3 regions of the Peteryoungia algae genome follow, and region 3 is predicted to be linked to each of the others. Evidence: riboswitches for the same ligand, from Rfam matches in the RefSeq annotation. Region 3 holds a riboswitch; each other region holds the start of a gene.
The links. A riboswitch is a leader RNA that binds a small molecule or an ion and turns the genes downstream of it on or off. The one in region 3 is predicted to bind cobalamin.

Region 1: another riboswitch for cobalamin. It lies ahead of bluB (5,6-dimethylbenzimidazole synthase); the one in region 3 lies ahead of QTL56_RS15845 (ABC transporter ATP-binding protein).
Region 2: another riboswitch for cobalamin. It lies ahead of QTL56_RS20315 (aromatic ring-hydroxylating oxygenase subunit alpha); the one in region 3 lies ahead of QTL56_RS15845 (ABC transporter ATP-binding protein).

The regions. Positions count from the first base shown of each region.
Region 1 covers NZ_CP128477.1:1,181,760-1,186,271, reverse strand. Annotated here, with positions in the region: gene QTL56_RS05935 (LTA synthase family protein) at 1-103, opposite strand, end outside; gene QTL56_RS05930 (NAD+ synthase) at 303-1,985, shown strand; gene QTL56_RS05925 (TolB family protein) at 2,105-2,941, shown strand; cobalamin riboswitch at 2,980-3,168, shown strand; gene bluB (5,6-dimethylbenzimidazole synthase) at 3,210-3,947, shown strand; gene QTL56_RS05915 (DUF2865 domain-containing protein) at 3,904-4,512, opposite strand, start outside.
Region 2 covers NZ_CP128477.1:4,280,002-4,284,513, forward strand. Annotated here, with positions in the region: gene QTL56_RS20300 (L-threonylcarbamoyladenylate synthase) at 1-231, opposite strand, end outside; gene QTL56_RS20305 (GGDEF domain-containing protein) at 449-1,528, shown strand; gene QTL56_RS20310 (DUF6656 family protein) at 1,546-2,151, opposite strand; cobalamin riboswitch at 2,456-2,658, shown strand; gene QTL56_RS20315 (aromatic ring-hydroxylating oxygenase subunit alpha) at 2,758-4,002, shown strand; gene QTL56_RS20320 (FAD-binding oxidoreductase) at 4,004-4,512, shown strand, end outside.
Region 3 covers NZ_CP128477.1:3,347,130-3,351,641, forward strand. Annotated here, with positions in the region: gene QTL56_RS15825 (DUF4142 domain-containing protein) at 1-419, shown strand, start outside; partial or broken gene QTL56_RS15830 (manganese catalase family protein) at 662-1,014, opposite strand; gene QTL56_RS15835 (hypothetical protein) at 1,049-1,252, opposite strand; gene QTL56_RS15840 (NAD(P)/FAD-dependent oxidoreductase) at 1,379-2,698, shown strand; cobalamin riboswitch at 2,801-3,032, shown strand; gene QTL56_RS15845 (ABC transporter ATP-binding protein) at 3,235-4,029, shown strand; gene QTL56_RS15850 (ABC transporter substrate-binding protein) at 4,055-4,512, shown strand, end outside.

The sequences.
Region 1 (4,512 bases), 2.2 Mb from region 3:
TGAGCAACTGCACGATAAAGGACGCGCCGGACTCCCGTTCACGGGTCGCGCCCACGGCGTTGAACATGTTCGCAACAATCGATTTCGGGTTGGTCTGAACCACGTCGAACTCCGGGGCATGGGCGGTGTCATGAAAGCTTCGCATAGGTGTCACACAAACGTCATGAATGCTACATGAACCGTGACGCATGAAGCTTGGTTCCCACAATTCCGGGGGGATTGGTCAGCCGCTGCGGACATGGCAGATGACGACTGCGAGAAGCGACGTTGCGATCCGATCTGCGAGGGGCTAAATCGGTGTCATGAGCGAAGCAAAGAAAATCTCAGACGTCCTGCGTATCGCGGTGGCACAGTGCAATCCTGTTGTCGGCGACGTCGCCGGCAATCTCGCCAAGGCGCGTGCGGCACGCGCCGATGCCGCCGGGCAGGGGGCTGACCTGCTGCTGCTGACGGAGCTCTTCATTTCCGGTTATCCGCCGGAAGATCTCGTCCTGAAGCCCGCCTTTCTCGCCGCCTGTCTGCAGGCCGTGGAAGCGCTCGCCAACGACACGGCTGATGGCGGCCCGGGGGTGATCGTCGGGTTTCCGCGCCAGGGCGAGGCGGGACGGCATAATTCCGTCGCCATTCTCGATGGTGGCCGCATCCTCTCCTTCCGCGACAAGATCGACCTGCCGAATTACGGAGAGTTCGACGAGAAGCGCGTCTTCGTGGAAGGCGAAATGCCGGGTCCCGTCAATTTTCGCGGCGTGCGCATCGGCGTGCCGATCTGCGAAGAGATCTGGAACGATCTCGGGGTCTGCGAGACACTGGCCGAAACGGGTGCCGAAATCCTGCTTGTACCGAATGGTTCGCCCTATTACCGCGGCAAGGTCGACGTGCGCCATCAGGTGGCGCTGCGTCAGGTCATCGAAACCGGGCTGCCGCTCATCTTCGCCAATCAGCTTGGCGGCCAGGACGAACTTGTTTTCGACGGCGCGAGCTTCGCCTTCAACGGTGACAAGTCGCTCGCCTTTCAGATGAGCCAATTCGAGGAGACGCTCTCCGTCACCACCTGGAAACGCTCCGATGACGGCTGGCGCTGCGACCAGGGTCCGATGTCGCGCATACCGGAGAAGGAAGAGGCGGACTACCGAGCCTGCGTGCTGGGTTTCCGAGACTATGTCAACAAGAACGGGTTCAAGAGCGTGGTGCTCGGACTGTCTGGCGGCATCGATTCGGCCATCTGTGCGGCCATTGCCGTGGATGCGCTCGGCGAGGAGCGGGTGCGCACGATCATGCTGCCCTATCGCTATACCTCGCAGGAGAGCTTTGCCGATGCCGAGGCCTGTGCCAAGGCGCTGGGTTGCCACTACGACATCGTGCCCATCCAGGAGCCGGTGGAAGGCTTCCTGTCGTCGCTCTCCGAGATGTTCGAGGGCACCGAGAGCGGTATCACCGAGGAAAACCTGCAGAGCCGTACACGCGGCACGATCCTTATGGCGGTCTCCAACAAGTTCGGCTCGATGGTCGTGACAACGGGCAACAAGTCGGAAATGTCTGTCGGCTATGCCACGCTCTATGGCGACATGAATGGTGGCTTCAATCCGATCAAGGACCTCTACAAGATGCAGGTCTATGCACTCTCGGCCTGGAGGAACCAGAACGTGCCGCCGGGCGCTCTGGGGCCGTCTGGCGAGGTGATCCCGCAGAACATCCTCTCCAAGGCGCCCTCTGCGGAGCTGCGTCCGAACCAGACCGACCAGGACTCGCTTCCGCCCTATCCCGTCCTTGACGACATCCTCGAATGCCTTGTCGAGAAGGAAATGGGCGTCGAGGAGATCGTCGCGCGCGGCCACGACCTTGGGACGGTGCACCGGGTCGAACACCTGCTCTATCTCGCCGAATACAAGCGCCGCCAGTCGGCGCCGGGCGTCAAAATCACCAAGAAGAATTTCGGACGCGATCGTCGCTATCCGATCACGAACCGCTTCCGGGATCGCGCGTGAGCGTCAAATTGCGGGCTTTTGCGGCCCTTTATCAATATTGCCAACGTGTGCTGCGCGGGTAATCGAGTTTATTTGCCGTAGCCACTGAAGCTGGCTTTTCGGCGGACAGGGAGTCCAGGATGCGCAGTTCGGTCGAAATCTACGACATGGCGACACGCGAATGCGAGGTTGTCTGGGAGACGGAAGACCTCGTCGAGGCGCCCAACTGGTCGCGCGACGGTGATTTCCTCGTCATCAATGGCGACGGCCTCATCTATGCACTGCCGCTCGACGAAGATGATCCGGCACCGGAACTGATCGATACCGGTTTTGCCGTCCGGCTCAACAACGACCACGGAATTTCACCTGACGGCGCTTCGATCGTCTTTTCCGACCATACACTCCATGGCAAGTCCTGCATCTATCTGCTCGGCGATGGGGATGACGAGCCACGTCAGGTGACGGCGAATATGCCGTCTTATTGGCATGGCTGGTCGCCGGACGGGAATGTGCTTGCCTATTGCGGTGAACGGAACGGGGCCTTCGACATCTACACGATCCCGACCAAGGGCGGGTCTGAGCAGCGGCTGACTTTTGGCGAGGGACACAATGACGGTCCCGATTATTCGCCCGACGGCCAGTGGATCTATTTCAATTCCAGCCGCACCGGCACCATGCAGATCTGGCGGATGCGCACCGATGGCACGGGACTGGAGCAGCTTACTTCCGATGGCTATGGCGACTGGTTCCCGCATCCTTCGCCAGACGGAAGCAAGGTCCTGTTCCTCTCCTATGACGCCGATGTCTCCGGCCATCCCCGCGACAAGCAGGTCCGGCTTCGGCTGATGGATGCCGATGGCGGAAATGTCGAGACGCTGTTCGAGTTCTTCGGCGGGCAGGGTTCGATCAACGTTCCGAACTGGTCGCCGGACGGGACGGCCTTCGCGTTCGTCCGTTACTTTCCGGTCGAGGATTGACCCTGTCGTTTTTGGCCTGTCGAAGCTTGCCGCTTCGGGATACAAGCGATCAGTCAGGTGCCTGCCGAAGGCAGGAGAATCGGGAAGCCGGCGCAATTCCGGCACGTGCCCAACGCTGTGAGGCGGACATGATGCGCAAGGGGAAACCCGACCACTGGAGCGATCCGGGAAGGTGTGCGTCCTGGATGATGCCCAGTCAGAAGACCGGCCTGGCAAGATAGACCGAGCCTGCGCGGACGGCGGGCGGTTGCGCATTGTGGGGATTACGATGCACGACGATCCGAACGAATTTCTCGTCCGGGCAGCGGGTTTTGTCGAGGAAGACAAGGCCGCTGTCTACCGGGCCATCCATACGCGGCGCGACGTTCGCGACCAGTTTCTGCCCGATCCCTTGCCGGATGACGTGGTGCAAAGGCTGCTCGGGGCGGCCCATGCGGCGCCGTCGGTCGGCTTCATGCAGCCGTGGAATTTCCTGCTGATCAGGAGCCCGGGAACGCGCGATGCGGTGTGGGAAGCATTCGCCCGCGCGAATGCCGAGGCAGAACAAATGTTTCCCGAGGAGCGTCGCAGCGCCTATCGCGCCCTGAAGCTCGAAGGCATCCGCAAGGCGCCGCTCAACATTTGCGTCACCTGCGATCCGGAACGCGCCGGGCCTGTTGTTCTCGGGCGGACCCATGATGCCCGGATGGACGCTTTCTCGACCGTCTGCGCAATCCAGAACCTCTGGCTTGCTGGGCGGGCGGAAGGTGTCGGCCTCGGATGGGTCAGCATTTTCCACGAGGCAGAGCTGAAGGCCATCCTCGGCGTTCCGGACCGGATCCAGATCATCGGCTATCTCTGCCTTGGATATGTCGATGAACTCTATTCGGCGCCCGAACTGGAGGTGAAGGGGTGGCGCCAGCGCCTCGCACTCGAAGACCTCGTCTTCGAGGACCATTGGGGCGAGCGGGCCTCCGCGCCGCTTACTCCTGTAGCGGCTGTGGGCCGGGCGCCGCAGGGTTCCTGAGGTCTATGGTTCCCTTGTCCGGGGGCAGAAACGCCGGTCCGACCCGACGCACGCTCAGGCTCGCCTCGTCCAGATCGCGCTCTGGTGCAGGTGGTATCGCCGCCGGTGCTGGTGCCTTATTCGGGCTGATCTCCATGATGGACGACTGGTAGTCGGGAACCGCCTGGCGTGGGGTCATGCGCTGGTAATAAAGCTGCATGTTGCATCTGCAGGACGGGTCCGTTCCCGTTTGGCGGTTGCGGTAGACAAATGCATTGGGCAGGTCCCGATATGGGCGGCCGGTGACGGCCGAGACCATATCGAGCGTCTCGCTGCGTTCAGGCGCGTGAAAGAAGAGCTCGGTCTCCGTGCCGGGGCACATCTGCTGACACTGGGCCGCGTCCCGGCCAAAATTCATCGGTGATGTCTGGGATGAGATGGGGAAAAAGCCGCCGTCGCAGGTGCGGACGCAAAGCGTGCGGACATTGCCTGCGGGCATCAACGAGATCGGGGGTGGCTCGTTGGAATATGCTGCTTCCGCTTGCCGGTCCGGGCGATAGGGTTCCGGCAAGGTATCCAGATAGGG
Region 2 (4,512 bases), 930 kb from region 3:
CGCCATGTCGAGATCAGACATATGGCAGATCAGCGGGTTGAAGCGCGGCCGTCCCTTGGTCTCGTAGATGGAGGTGATTGCCGCCGCAGACGTGGCGTCGGCAGCGAGCCCATAGACGGTCTCCGTCGGGATGGCGACGGGCCTGTGGCGCAGAAGCACGTCCGTTGCGGCCGCAATGGCCTGCGCCTTCTCCTCGTCCGTTCCGCTTTCTATCGGGATGATCCGCGCCATTTGTCCGAGCCTTCCAGTCTGCTTTTGCCCGTGCATATCCCGTGTGAAGCGAGGCGGCAAACCTCTTTTCGACGCAGCTGGCCCACCGGTTTCACCCTGATTTTTTATGGGATGGCGAAACCGTTCAATTTTTAACCACCGATGTAACCGAAAGAAAGAGAACTTCGCCTATGGTTCGCTCAAGAGACGAAAAAGCCTCACTCGGGGAAGTGGACAGATGCAGCAAGTCAAGAATCCGGCCGCCAGCATTGCGCTCCGCGTTGCAACCGCCATGCATCAGATGGGCATCGACGGTCTGCCGCGCAATTACGAGCTGGTCTACGAGGCCTATTCTGGCAGCAATCCGGAACTGGTGCGCGAATTCATCGCGCTCGGCAAGGTCAAGACCCAGGAATCCCTCGACGAACTCGGCCGCAAATATCTGCCGCACCAGCATGAAGATGGGCTGCTGAGCCGTCAGAACGGCCAGGTTCGCGCCGAGATGAGCAACTTCATCAGCCTGCTCAACGAGGAGAAGATCTCCCTGACCGATTACGGCCGCGTGATCGGCCATGCGTCGAAGAGCATCCTCACCGAGGCCGACCTCGAAGGCACGCCGCTCGGCCAGTCGATCAAGATGCTGAAGGCGGCGACCGAGAAGCGCGCCCACCAGAACAGCAATGTCGTCCGCGCCGTCGTCGACAAGACCGCATCGCTCGCTGACCTCCAGCGCGAAGCCGAAGAGGCGGAAGCCGCGAAATTTGTCGATCCGGTTACCCGCCTCGCGTCCCGTCGCGCCTTCAACAAGGCCGTCGCCAAGATCTATGCCAACCCCGAAATGCCCGTTCTCTGCGGCGTCGCGATCGGCGAGATCGACGACTATGCGCGTATCCAGGAACAGATGGGTCCGGCGGTCGCCGAGCGCTTCCTGATGCAGGTCGCCAAGGTGCTTGAGGCCGTGTCTGGCGGTGGCGATCTCGCCTGCCGCTTCGATGCCGGCCGCTTCGGCCTGCTGCTCTATACGTCGGATCAGGAGGAGATCAGCCGCGTGGTCGATCTCGTCCGGGCCAAGCTGAAGGCCACGAATTTCGTCGGTTCTTCGAGTGGCGCCCGCGTCGGCCAGCTCAGCATGTCCTTTGGAATCTGCTATTCCGAGCAGGCTCCGAATGCCTTCGACTTCACCAATTTCGCCGAAAAGGCGCTGGCCACCTCCAAGACGGCCGGCGGCGACACAGTGACGATCTACGGGGCGAGCGACTATGTCTCGAAGGATTGGCTGCTCTACAAGAAAAAGCCGGTCGGCGGTTTCGGCACCTGAGGTCCAGGCCTCGTCTTTCAGAGCGTCGTGATGATCTTTCGAAGCTCGGCGTTTCTTGCGCCGAGCATCAGCACATTGCGCAGCGCCTCTTTCGGATCGATGGTCTGGAAGAGCAGGCCATTGTCGCGGAATGAGCGGTCGATGGTCATCGACTTGTTTTCTGCTTCCGGCTTGATCGCCACAGCGAAATACATCCGTCCGTAGTTCTGCTTGATCTGCTCGAAGAAGACGTCTTCGCCGCCGAGTTCTGCAAAGAAGTTGGCGATATAGAAGGCCCATTTCACATCGGCATATTGCGCAAAGTTGGTGCGCGCCGCCGTCACGTGACAATAGCCCAGATGCGGGCTGTCGTTCAGCGTGCGATGAAAGATGATCTTGGGAAACTTCACCGAGTGGTGAAAGGCATTGATCCGCTCATGGGTGGTCTCGGCGGCCCGTTCCAGCCGGCGTCCGGTGCGGGCTGCGACTTCCTCATAGGAAAGATAGCGCCGCTCGTCCGGCAGCCAATCCTCGCGGCTGCGCGAGATCCGACCGGTCCTCAGGAACTCGGTATGGACTGCCCTGGTGGGCGGCGCCGCTTTTGTTTCTGCTTTGGGAGCCGCGTAGTATCTGAGTTTCTGCATCTTGACGCTCTGACTGTACCCGGACTGATTGCTTGAGCTTAACGCAGCATGGTTAATCATGATTTGACGGTATTCTATCGGGTCGAGATTTCGCGAGGCTTGCCGCAGCGCAAATATTGTAAATCGATCTCAGTCGCCCGTTTGCGCCATGCTTTCAGAGGCGAAATATAGTGCGTTGCTGCAGGCCTTGGAAAACAATGGAAAATTCCCCGGATCTTCGTTTCCACACCGACTTCGCTCCATGTCGCAAACGATTTGGGCCGTGTCGTTTCGCAGTGCAGCGCGCGTCTGCGCCGTGTGATTAGATGCAAGTCAAGCTCGAGGTGCTGCCCTGCTAGGGAGGGTGGGAAATCGGGAAGCCGGTCGAAATCCGGCGCTGCCCCCGCAACGGTGGTGGAGAATGCGTTATGGCAAAAGGCCACTGGGGGCGACCCTGGGAAGGCGCCGACGCGGTCCGCGAATGGACCACTCCTGAGCCCGGAAACCAGCCTTGGCAGATGGACATTTGAGGTTGCGGAGGGCGACCGGAGATAGCCATGCAGCGTCTTTTCAAGGCGGTGACGGGCTGTGCTCTCTTCTCCCCCGGGTTTTGCAAACGAGGACGACATGGACCTGCAGGCCAACATGCTGCGCCAGCTCAAGAATCGCCGCGAAGGCTTCTCGCTCGAGCAGCCCTTTTACATCGACCAGGACTACTTCAAGCTCGACATGGAGCAGATCTGGTATCGCGACTGGCTGTTCATTGGCCACGACTGCGAGATTCCCCGCGCCGGCAATTATTTCACCGCCCAGATCGGCGATTATCCTGTGGTCCTGGTCCGTGGCAAGGATCAGGTCATCCGCGCCTTCCACAACACCTGCCGCCATCGCGGCCACCGCGTCTGCACCTCCGATCGCGGTGCCTCTGCCAAGCTCGTCTGTCCCTATCACAACTGGACCTATGACCTCGACGGCTCGCTCGTCTTTGCCCGTCAGATGGGCGAAACCTTCGACAAGAGCGAATTTGGCCTCAAGCCGGTGCATTGCGAAAGTGTCGGGGGCTATATCTTCATTTGCCTCGCCAATGAGCCTGCCGATTTCGCGCCAGTCCGGGCCTCGATCGAGCCCTACATGAAGCCGCACCGGCTTTCCGAGGCCAAGGTCGCCCATCGCAGCACGATCATCGAAAAGGGCAACTGGAAGCTCGTCTGGGAAAACAACCGCGAATGCTACCATTGCGCCGGCAATCATCCGGAACTCTGCCGCACCTATCCGGAAGCCCCGACGGCGACCGGCGTGCAGGGCGCCGGTGACGATCCCGTGATCGCCGAGCACTGGCAGCGCTGCGAGGCTGCCGGGCTTCCGAGCGCCTTCAATATGGATCCGTCGGGCCAGTTCCGAACGGCCCGCATGCCCTTGATCCAGGATGCCGAGAGCTACACTCTGTCCGGCAAGCGCGCTGTCCGTCGGCCGCTGTCTGACGACGTTTCCACCTCGCATATCGGCACACTGCTGCTGTTCCACTATCCCTCGACCTGGAACCACATCCTCGTCGACCATGCGATCTCTTTCCGGGTGACGCCCCTGTCTGCCGAAGAAACTGCCGTCACCACCACATGGCTCGTGCACAAGGATGCGGTCGAAGGTGTGGACTACGACCTCAAGGAACTTACTCATGTCTGGGAAATGACGAACGATCAGGACCGGTCGATCGTCGAGGAAAATGCCTTTGGCATTCGCTCGCCCGCCTATGAACCTGGTCCCTATTCCGTCGAGCACGAGGGTGGCGTCATGCAATTCGTCGAGTGGTACACGACCTTCATGATCAACCGGCTCCAGGGCGACAAGGCCCGCCTGTCTGTGGTGGCATGAGATGAACATCGCCATCACCCAGTACCGCCACGTCGATGAGATGCGCCCCTGGTCCGACCGGGAGCATCTGCTGGAATGCGTCGCCGTCACACCTGAGGCCGCCGACGTGATGACCTTCACCTTCAGGCCCAGCAAGCCGGGCCTGTGGTTTCGCTATTTGCCCGGCCAGTTCGTCACACTCGAAATTCCGGTCGGCCCCGAGCCGGTCATGCGCACCTATACCCTCTCGTCCAGCCCGTCGCGACCCTATACGGTTGCCGTGACGGTCAAGGCGCAGAAGGAGAGTATCGGCACGCGCTGGATGTTCGACAATCTGCGGCCTGGCATGGCGCTGAAGGCATTCGGCCCGCTTGGCGACTTCTCCTACGCCAAGCACCCTGGCAAGAAATACCTCTTCGTTTCCGCCGGCTCCGGCGTGACGCCGATGATGTCGATGACGCGCGATCTGAGCGACCGGGCCCCCGACAGCGACATCACGTTCCTGAACTGCGCGCGTTCGCCCGACGACAT
Region 3 (4,512 bases):
GTCCCGCCGGCTTCGTCCAGCAGGCCGCCGCTTCCAACGAATTCGAAATCCGCTCGGCCGAACTCGCCTTGCGGCGGAGCCAGGACCCGCAGGTGACGGAGTTCGCGCAAACCATGCTGGATGATCATCGCCGGGCGCAAGAACAGTTGCAGTCGGCGGCCGAGGCCGATTCGGTGGCGATCGTCCTGGAGTTGTCGATGGAGCAGAAGCAGACCCTGATGGCACTGGAACAGGCCGAGGAGAGCCAGTTCAACAGTGCTTACATGTCGGCCCAGATGAAGGCACATGATGAGGCGATCAGGTTGCTCGGCGCCTATGCCGATCACGGTCCGGCCGGCAGTCTGAAGACTTATGCGGTCGCGCACTATCCTTTGGTCCGAACCCACAAGGTGCGGGCTCAGTCACTGACCAATGATTGAGCGGAGCGCAGCGAGGGGCAGGACATGGTCGTTTGCTACCCTTGCCACATCTGGTTGACGGCGGCACCTTTGGTTTCAGGACAAAAAGAACCCCGCCGAAGCGGGGTTCAGGTGGGCGCCCTCAGGGGCGGCCGGGGGAGGTGGGAGGAGGGGAACAATCCCATATGAACTTAGGAACTGCCACTTCGGCCCATTGTTCCCGTGATGGAACAAAGAATCGTTTCGAGGACCCTTCTACGGCGTCAGACTTGTTCGGCCTGAGCGCCACTGTTCGGCTTTGCCGGTCCCAGATCCGGCTTCTGACCCAGCGGCTGCATGGGCTGCGACACGAATTGCCCCTTGCCATCCATCGACCATAGGACAGAATGTCCTTCATCCCGGGATCATTGGTCATGTTGTAAAGCCGCGTCGCAAGCACGCGTCCGGTCGACTCGGCGGCAACATTCGCCGTCATGTCGGCGGCGATGTTGCCGCTGGCATAGATGTGGGACATGTCGAACGGCACGCCGTCGGAATTGACAGGCATGGCGGAGAGACCAGCGGAAAGCAGGTTCTTCAGATTGATCCCGCCCAGCACGGCTCCACCGACGGGATCTGTTCCGCGAATTTTTGCGATTCGAAAAGCAGGATTACTGCTGGTCCTTGGTTTTGAGCGAGTCGCCGAGGTCCCGCTTTTCCGGGTCCTGAAGATTCTCGCCGACCGCATCCCGGTCGACATCTGGATCGTCCTTTGCCGGCATATAGCCGCTTGGCCTGTTATCCTTTGGTCCTTCCCATCGCGGAGATTGGTCTGTGGTTCCCGGCTTTCCATCTTTTGGCGAGTACGTGCTCATGGCTAGTCTCCTTGTGGCTGTTTGTGGATGTTGAACTTTGACCAACTGCCAGGCCTGCCAACCGTTCCGCAGGAACATTTGCAGGTGCCTTCTGTTTGCCTTGGGAACGGTGACGGAGAGCTGATGATGAAAAGCGAGACGGAGAGCGCGACGAAGAGGCCGCATGTGGTCATCGTCGGCGCAGGCTTCGGTGGTCTGGCCTGTGCCCAGGCGCTGGGCAATACGGAAATCGACGTCACGGTGATCGATCGTCGCAACCACAACCTCTTCCAGCCGCTGCTCTACCAGGTCGCGACAGCGGCCTTGTCGCCGGCAGATATCTCAGAACCCATTCGCCGCACGCTGGGCCGGTATGAGAACATCCATGTCGTGATGGCCGAGGTCGTGTCGGTCGATGCACCCGCACGGACGGTCATTCTGAAAGACGGTGGCTCGATCCTCTTTGATCGCCTCGTGCTCGCGACAGGCTCCACCTACAACTATTTCGGACATCAGGACTGGCAGCAGCATGCGCCGGGTCTGAAATCCGTTCACGAAGCCCGAGACATCCGCCACAGGCTCCTTCTCGCTTTTGAGAAGGCGGAGCGAAGCACGGACGAGGCCGAAAAGCGCAATCTTTTGACCAGCGTGGTCATCGGCGGTGGACCGACAGGCGTCGAAATGGCGGGCGCAATCTCTGAACTGGGTCGTTTCATGATAGCCCAGGATTTCCGCAGGCTGCATCCCGATCAATTGACGGTGCTGCTCATCGAGGCGGGACCGAGGATTCTGTCAACCTTCCCGGAAACTCTCTCGCGATATGCATCCGATTACCTTGCAGGAATCGGCGTCGATATACGCCTCAATACGCCTGTCGAAGATATCACGGCAGAGGGGGTTCAGGCTGGCGGCACGTTCCTGCCTGCAAGCTGCATTGTCTGGGGAGCCGGCGTGAAGGCGTCTCCCGCGGCCGAATGGCTGGGCATTGAGCCGGGAGCTGGCGGCCGGCTGCCGGTGGCGCCGGATCTGTCGGTCACGGGCACGGCCGGCATATACGCATTGGGCGATACGGCTCTTGCCGTAGGAAAGGACCGCAATCCGCTGCCGGCCCTTGCGCAGGTAGCCAAGCAACAGGGAATATTTCTCGGTCGCGCGCTGAAAGCCAACCTCCTCTTTGGCAAACCCATTCCCACGTTTCACTTCCGCAATCGGGGCAACACCGCGGTCATCGGGCGGAATGCCGCCATTTTTGACTTCGGATCCTGGCAGATCAAGGGTCGGCTTGCCTGGCTGCTATGGGCCCTCGTCCACGTGTATTTGCTTGTCAATTTCGAGAAGCGGCTGCTCGTCAGCATCCAGTGGATCTGGCGTTATTCGACACGCCAGAGAGGCGCGCGCGTGATTGACGAAACGGCGGTCGCCGCCACGGTGCCCGCAACGGAAGCCAAGGATAGAGCGGCGAGTTGATTGCGCGCCTGATTTTTGGGTGGACAAGGTCGGTGGCGCTTGCTAGTCGTAATGATATTACATAACGAAAAGATCAAGGCTTGACCGCCGGGGTCTGCAGATCCTATGCAAGCAGATGACGGTTCCCTCAACGGATGACTCCGAGGGGATTAATAGGGAACACGGTGCGGAAGACCCAATAGGGACCAAGACCGTGGCTGCCCCCGCAACTGTAAGCGGATTGCTGTCCATTCTTGCGGCGTTCACACGCCGAGCCACTGCGGGTCACCGTGGGAAGGCAATTGGAAAGCGTTTGTCCGCGAGCCAGGAGACCTGCCGTCAAGTGATGAAACCGAAGCGGACGGGGTGTTCCGATGGATACGAACTGGCTTTTGCACAGCGCCCGTTGGCGCGCCGAACTCATGCCATTTTGCCTCCGGACAAATCCTGCGGAGGACTGGCATGCATTCTCTTCCCGATCTTAGGCCGGCACGGCAGACTTTTCACCGTGCCTGTGACCCGACGGCAAGTCACCGCTCTCTGGCGGAGGCTCAGCCATGAGCTGCAGCACCAAGGGATGCTCCGTCCGGGTCGCTGATCTCGGCTGGGGGCCAAAGCCATCGCATTTCCTCGTCCGAGGCGTGTCATTTGCTCTCGATGCGGGTGATCGCATGGCCATTGTCGGGCCGAATGGCGCGGGCAAGACCACGCTGCTTCGCTGCCTCTATCGTGGCGTCTCGCCGCTCGAAGGCCGGGTCGAGGTCGACGGCCAGGACATCTGGTCGATGACCGCGCGCCAGCTCGCGCGCCGCGTTGCCGTGGTTCTTCAGGAAATGCCGGGGGACTTCCCCTTTACCGTCAGAGATGTGGTGATGATGGGCCGGGTTCCGTGGCGCGAGGGCTTCGCAGGCTGGAGCGACCAGGATCGGGCGGAAGCCGAGCATGCGCTTGACCATCTCGACCTCCTGCGTCTGGCAGGTCGGCAGTTCTCGACCCTGTCCGGAGGCGAGAAGCAGCGTGTCCTCGTGGCGCGTGCGCTGGCCCAGAAGCCCGAGATCCTCATTCTCGACGAACCGACCAACCATCTCGACATTCGCCACCAGCTTGAAATTCTCGACCTGCTCGGCGCCTTGAACCTCACCATCATCACCACCCTGCACGACATCAATCTGGCTGCCGAATTCGCAAGCCATGTGGCCTTGATGCAAGGCGGGCGGATGAGTGCCTTCGGCGCGCCGGAAGCCGTGCTGACCGAGCAGGCCCTGTCCGGGACATTTGGTGTATTCGCCGCCCGCCAGCCGGGCGATAGCCACCGTCCCCACCGCTTTTCCTTTTCCCTTGAATTGAATTGAACTGATTTCGAAAGGACCTGTCCATATGGCGACCCGCCTCCTCCTGTCCGCCACATTTTTCGCCTCGGTTTTCACCGCCACGTCGGCTTTCGCCTATCCGGTGACGGTCAAGAGCTGCGATCGGGAAGTCACCTTCGATGCCGCACCTGCCCGCGCGATTTCCAACGACGTCAACCTGACCGAGATGATGCTCGCCCTGAAACTGCAGGACCGCATGGTCGGCTACACTGGCATTTCCGGTTGGAAGACACTGGACGAGGGACTGCGCGAAGGGGTGAAGGAGCTGCCGGAGCTTTCGCCAAAATACCCGACGATGGAAGTGATGCTGAACGCCGACGCCGATTTCTACTTCGCCGGCTGGAATTACGGCATGAAGGTGGGCGGCGAAGTGACCCCGGAAACGCTGGAGCCCTTCGGCGTCAAGGTCTATGAACTCACCGAATCCTGCATCCACATCATGGCAAAGAACAAGCCGACCATGGA